Regions from separate parts of the Agarivorans sp. MS3-6 genome, predicted to be linked through region 1. Evidence: predicted binding sites of a transcription regulator. Region 1 holds the regulator's gene; the other holds the start of a gene.
What was found. Region 1 encodes LexA, which represses DNA repair genes until DNA is damaged. Its sites were predicted from a motif close to TACTGTATNNNNATACAGTA; they were not measured.

Region 1 (3,509 bases):
ACTCTGACTTTTGGGTATGTTCAGTTGTGCCTGTTGCTGTTTTTCTTGCAAGCTTGTCTTTCGTTTGGTTAGCTAGTTCGGTGTAAGTGAGCGTCGTGCACATAACAAATAAGAATAGGTGTCGCGCAGCCGACACCTTATTCGGGTGTTGAACAAGCCCGATGCTCCCTTCTATAGTCAATAACGGTGTTGCTGTTGGCGGGGCCAAGGCCTTGTTAGTTTTCGCAAGGCGAGTTTGGCTAAGACGGGGTCAACGGCGTTAAGCCCTTACCCGTTTGGCGTAGTGCTAAGTTGTTATTTTATGTGTATTTTCATCCTCATGTTAAGCCCAGCCATTCTCCTTATACTGTTCGCCTTTCGGCTAGCTCGTTCGGCTAAGGCCAGTGCCAGTGCAGTGCAGTGCATGGGGTGTTGGCAGCAAGGGCATAGCTGAGTAACGACATTGTTATTGTTGTCGGTTTGGATCGCGATGTGTATTGAAGCAACAGCAGCCCAATGTAAAAAGCCCAACGTCATAAACCACACAAAGATGACTAGCCAAGTCTTTGTATTTTTTGATAAGTTTGTTGATAGAACGAATATTGGTGGGAATTGTGCCTTGGAACACAGGCTCATCTCTCGAATTATCAACACAATAAGCGGCATCTTTGGTTTCTTTGTGAACATCTGGTCCAATAAAAAACGTGCTAGATGTAGACATGTCGATCTCCTGTTCTGTTAAGACTTTGCATCTAACAGTGTGGCTCTAGTTTGACTACCCCACGATAAACGCAGGAGGTCGGCACTTTCACCGGGGATCATTATGTCTAGGTGATGTCAGATGAAAAGTATGATGCTTCGAGTGGCTTTATTTTTCGTTATCCTTCCGTTGACTGCATGTGGTAATTTTGCAGTGATTGAATTAGCTGATAGCAACGGTATTACTGATAGCGCCATTGAAAATTTTTGCAGTGATAATGGCTTGGTTCAGGATAAAAAGCCTTGGATACGAAGTTATAACCGCTGGGCTAACAGCCCTCGTAACGAGTTGTTGAGATCTTGGAGTGGTGAGTATGAGGGGGAGGCCGTCATGCTTGTCGAACTTAAGAGAGATGGGAAATATATCTTAGTTGTTGATGTCCAATATGCGCACGAGCGGCCAAATGAGGTCGCGAATCATATCGTAGGTCGGTTAAAGCAAGCGGGAGTTAAGTACGATATCGTGATTGAGTATAAGAGTTTTCTACGGCTGTCATAAATGAATCACCTAACAAGCGGTTGTTATCGCCCCGTTGGGGCTGGGACGGCCTTTCCGCTGCTTCGCAGCTCCAAGTCCGCCCCAAAACCGGGCGTTAACTCCGATCTAACCGTACTGAATCTAATCCGAACCACCGATATTTGAGCTAATAACGTAACACGCATTTGTCCAAAAATGAGTTAGCTCGGCTGTTCGTATCCGTCTATTACCCCAACCTCTACTTATTTGTCACGGGTGTCACGAAATATCGGGTGTAGTTTCAACGTAGCGGAAAGCATTTCAATGAAACTGAAACCTACACACTATAGCTTGATCCTAGATAAAACCTTGCTTCATCGCTAATGCTGTATATACTAACAGTGTGCTGTATAAACTTACAGGTAGACTATGAAGCCCTTAACGCCCCGTCAGACCGAAGTGTTTGAACTTATTCAACGACATATATCAGATACAGGTATGCCGCCTACTCGTGCCGAGATAGCTAAAGAGCTGGGTTTTCGCTCGGCCAATGCTGCCGAAGAACACCTACGAGCCTTAGCGAAAAAAGGCGCAATTGAAATGATCCCTGGCGCCTCTCGCGGGATCCGCATTGCCGATGCCTATTTGTCTACACCGGCTGCTAATCAACAACCTGAAGAAGCGGGTTTACCGCTGATTGGGCAGGTTGCCGCTGGCGAGCCTATTTTGGCGCAAGAGCATGTAGAGTCTCACTATGCGGTTGATGCTAATTTATTTAAGCCGCACGCAGATTACTTGCTACGTGTGCAAGGGATGAGCATGAAAGACATTGGTATTATGGACGGCGACCTATTGGCGGTGCATAAAACCAGCGATGTTCACAATGGTCAAGTGGTGGTAGCCCGCTTGGAAGATGATGTCACGGTAAAACGTTTTGAGCGCGATGGCAAAATGGTTTATTTGCATCCTGAAAACCAAGAGCTCAGTACCATTGAGGTAGATTTAGAGTATCAGAGCATTGAAATTGAAGGCTTAGCTGTCGGCATTATTCGCACTGCCGATTGGATGTAAGCTTAAGTTTTACAATAGTTCCCGCATTTTAAAGCCCAAATCAATTTGATTTGGGCTTTTGTCGTTATCATCACATCTTTTATCTCTCGCAATAAAAAAATAAACATTTTATTTACAATTCCATAACTTAAAGGTTAATTTATAAGCAGTAGGTTGTGTTTAGCGGTTGCAACCTGTTGGTTCGGGGTGGGAGTTATCCCTTTATTCGCAGCCACTTCCTGATTTGGGAAGTTGTTGTCGTTGGCTACTAGCAAAGGAGAGCGCTGTGGGCCGATGGATACAGCTATTACTGCTGACATTCTTTACGTCGCAAGCATACGCGGAAGAAATGTCATTCAATTTACGTCCAGGTGTCACCTCAATAAGCGAGCAAGTCTATGGCTTGCACATGACAATTTTTTATATTTGTTGTGCAATTGGTGCTCTGGTGTTTGGCGCAATGTTTTGGGCCATTTTTCATCATAGAAAATCTAAAGGGGCCGTTCCGGCTCAGTTTCATGAAAGTACCAAAGTCGAGATTATTTGGACGGTCATCCCTTTCGTTATTTTGATTGGTATGGCGATCCCTGCGACTAAAACCTTACTCGCCATGGAAGATCCCTCCGATGCAGACCTAACGATTCAAGTTACCGGCTCGCAATGGAAGTGGCACTACAAGTACTTTGACCAAGAGTTAGAGTATTACAGTGTACTGGCATCTGATTGGGACGAAGTGAACGGCAAGCTGAGCAAACGCGCTAATTATCTACTCGAGGTTGATCGGCCCTTAGTGTTGCCTGTGGGTAAGAAGGTTCGCTTCTTAATGACCTCTGAAGATGTTATTCACTCTTGGTGGGTGCCAGACTTTGCGGTTAAAAAAGATGCCAATCCAGGCTTTATTAACGAAGCGTGGACGATTATCGATAAACCGGGCATCTACCGCGGCCAATGTGCAGAGCTATGTGGTAAAGACCACGGCTTCATGCCCATTGTAGTGATAGCCAAACCGCAAGCAGAATACGATGCGTGGCTGGCTGAAGAAGAAGCCGCTTATCAAGCCAAACAGGCACAAGAGCTTGCATTAGTGGCGATGACCATGGAGCAAGACGAGTTGATGTCTCTGGGCGAAAAAGTTTATGAGAAAAGCTGTGCTGCTTGTCATCAGGTTAATGGTGAAGGTTTGCCGGGAGTATTCCCTGGGCTAAAAGCTAGCCCAATCGCCGTGGGCGACGTGAGCAAACACATTGATGTGGTGGTAAATGGT
Region 2 (3,509 bases), 2.3 Mb from region 1:
GCCGTCATCCAAACATTCAAGCTTTATGCAATCGCTATCCTAATTACCACTTTAAGCAACGCATTTTGCTATCGGGGTATTTATTTGCATTGGGAAGGCCTGAGCATGTTGAACCGCAACATTTACATTGGTACAGCCAAAGCCAATGGCAAGCGATGCACCAAAGCAATTGGTATGCTTTAAGTAAGCAGCAGTGGTTAAACCCGCAAGGGTATTCTCTGAATAAATGGCAGAATAACATCCCCTTAACCCGAGGGCCTATTCAGCTTTATTTACCCAAACAAAACCAACAGGCTCCACGGCGAATATTTATTTGCCCTGATGATTGGCTCATCAGGGCAAATGCTGTCGAATAAACAGAATTAACCGCTAACTATTTTGTTCTTCAGACGAGTACTCGCGCATCATTCCCTCTACTGTTTCTACCATATGGGTACTCCCACAGAAGAACGGAACACGTTGATGTAACTCTATCGGTTCGATATCCATGATTCGATTAAAGCCATCACTGGCTTTACCACCGGCTTGCTCCATTAAGAAAGCCATCGGGTTGCACTCATAGAGCAAACGCAGCTTACCTGTGGGTGCTGAAGCCGTAGAAGGATAAATATAAATGCCTCCTTTTAACAAGTTGCGGTGAAAATCAGACACTAGTGAACCAATGTAACGAGAAGTGTAAGGACGTTTAGTGCTTGGTTCAATTTCCTGACAGTATTTTAGGTATTTCTTCACACCGGTTGGAAATTTGAGGTAGTTTCCTTCATTGATAGAGTAAATCACCCCATCTTCAGGAATGGTCATATTCTCATGAGACAAATAAAACACGCCTAAGGAAGGGTCACACGTAAAGCCGTGTACACCATGTCCGGTGGTATATACCAACATAGTAGACGAGCCATATACGACATAACCTGCCGCTACTTGACGGTTACCTGGCTGCAAAAAATCTTCTAATACCGCTGGGCTACCACAAGGGCTAATACGTTTATAAATGGAAAATATAGTACCTACTGATACATTCACATCAATGTTAGAGGAGCCATCGAGTGGATCCATTAACACCACATACTTACTATCAATAGACCGTGAACTGTCAAAGCTAACAAACTCATCTTCTTCTTCGGAGGCTACACCACATACCTCACCACGGGCTTCTAAGGCCGCTTTAAATTTTTCGTTAGCATATAAATCTAGCTTTTGTTGCACTTCTCCTTGAACATTTTCAACGCCAGTCGAACCAATAATATCAACTAGGCCGGCTTTGTTGATTTCACGGTTGACCACTTTAGAGGCTAAGCGAATAGCCCCCAGCAGTTGGGTTAGCTCCCCTGTTGCATCGGGAAACTGGTGTTGTTTTTCTATTATGTATTCACCAAGAGTTATCATTTTTATCCCTATTTTTAAGCACGCTTTCCTTGAAAACCTTTTCAGTCATCAATGTTATTTTGCAAGTATTTACGAAAAATTACTAGCGTTCAGATCTAATTGTCATACATATAGGCGAAAAAAAACATTTGCAAATCTTTCAATCAAGAACTACTGTATATCCATACACTGTATAAAAACACAGTCACTTAATGACATTGACTAAAGCATGGAGCAAACAATGGCGCAACAAATTGAACAACTGCTACAAAGCAACAAGGTATGGCAAGGCAGCCAATGGCAACGCAGTCATCTTGACGTTCATGCAAGTGGCTTTGAACAGCTTGACCAGCAACTACCTAACCATGGCTGGCCACAAGGTGGCATCACCGAGGTGCTTTATGAAAATCATGGTATTGGCGAGTTGCAATTACTGCTTCCAGCGCTAGCTAAGTTAAGTCAGCAGTCTCGATGGATTATTTGGGTCGCGCCGCCATTTATGCCTAACGCGCCAGCCTTACAACAACATGGTGTAGACATTAGCAAAGTTATTATTATTCGCCCCGAGCAATGTAGTGACGTAATTTGGACCATTGAACAGGCCTTAAAGAGTGGCTCATGTGGTGCGGTACTAGGTTGGTTAAACGGTTTGGATTTAAAAGCCAGTCGACGCTTGCAACTTGCTGCAGAACAAGGCGATTGCCTAAGTTATTTATTTCGACCGCTGCAACAACAACAGCAAAATTCTAGCGCCAGTGTACGAATGGCCCTACATCCAAGTAAGGCGCCTAATCATATCAACTATCACCTGCTAAAGCGGCGCGGCGGTGCTCCACTCTACGAGCAAAGCATTCCGCGACTTAACTAGCCGGTACTTATTATGCAAGTGACACATGTATTGGATATATCTTGATTTTCCTCAACTCGCGTTGGACTTATTGCAACGCGAGTATCCTGCCAATCAGGCCTTGGCTATTCATCACAACAAACAAATCATTCAACTGAACCACTTTGCCTACCAGCTCGGTGTTTATTTAGGTTGCTCACTTAACACCGCCTACCAACTTGCGCCACAATTACGTTTATATGAACAAACTGATTTATCGTGTGCTGCCTATTTCAACGATTTAGCCCAACAAGCCTTACGTTATTCAGCCCAAGTAGCCCTTCATCCTGAGCAGGGCTTATATATTAGCGGGGCTGGCATGCTCAGCATTTATGAGAAGCCAGAGCGACACCTTAAGCAACTCGCTAAGCACTATCAGCAACAACAACTTAGCTTGCGCATTGCTCATGCAGATACCGCCCTAGCAGCACGTTGGCTAGTACGTTCACAAGATTTAAAACAACGAGGCTCTGGTAGCCAACAATTGATGGATTTAGCGCTCACGGCCAGCGATCTTCCCGCTAACCAGGTCAGTAGTTTACAAGCCATGGGCTTATATACGGTAAAGCAACTAAACGCCCTACCTAGACCTGAGTTGCGCAAACGGCTTGGTGAAGACAGCTTAGCCGCTTTAGATCAAGCCCTTGGTTTACAAGATACCCCGCTGACATTCATTCAGCAAAAAGCGCACTACCAGCAGCGTTTTCCCCTACTCAGTGAAACCCACACAACTCAAGGTCTCATGTTTCCGCTTAAACAAGCCTGCCTGCATCTACAACAGTGGTTAAGACAACGTCAACTGTGCAGTAACAACCTTATTCTAGAATTACATTTCCGCGATAAACCTAACGAGCAAGTGCTTATAAAGAGTGCCCGTTTGTTACAAACTAGCCAAGACTGGTTAGCCCTGTTTAGTTTAAAGTTAGCAACCCTGCGTCTACCAGCAGCAGTGACTGAGTTCAGCCTTTGTTGCAACGCGTTATACCCTCTTGGTAGTGAAGTAAGAGGCTTGTTTGAAAGCCAACAAGCAACATCCGATAGTTTACTGTTTGATCAACTGAGTGTCCGGCTAGGCGAACAGGCGATTAGCCGTTTAAGCTGCCAAGCCGATTACCGACCAGAGCGCGCTAGTCAATATCGCTCGTTACACCAAGATGTAGTACTAAACGACCCGAGCCTGTTTGCTCGCCCCTGTTGGTTATTACCGCAATTAAAGCCAATTAATATTCAGCATTACACGCTACTCTCGCCGCCAGAG

Region 2: a site for LexA is predicted at 1,538-1,557, ahead of imuA (translesion DNA synthesis-associated protein ImuA). Genes of this name have one in related genera too.

The regions. Positions count from the first base shown of each region.
Region 1 is NZ_CM134202.1:2,017,155-2,020,663, reverse strand. It holds gene ACVFI8_RS09150 (hypothetical protein) at 1-86, shown strand, start outside; gene ACVFI8_RS09145 (hypothetical protein) at 446-700, opposite strand; gene ACVFI8_RS09140 (hypothetical protein) at 821-1,237, shown strand; gene lexA (transcriptional repressor LexA) at 1,625-2,266, shown strand; gene coxB (cytochrome c oxidase subunit II) at 2,595-3,509, shown strand, end outside.
Region 2 is NZ_CM134202.1:4,418,951-4,422,459, reverse strand. It holds gene ACVFI8_RS20380 (DUF1853 family protein) at 1-356, shown strand, start outside; gene fbp (class 1 fructose-bisphosphatase) at 370-1,386, opposite strand; gene imuA (translesion DNA synthesis-associated protein ImuA) at 1,607-2,233, shown strand; gene ACVFI8_RS20365 (Y-family DNA polymerase) at 2,259-3,509, shown strand, end outside.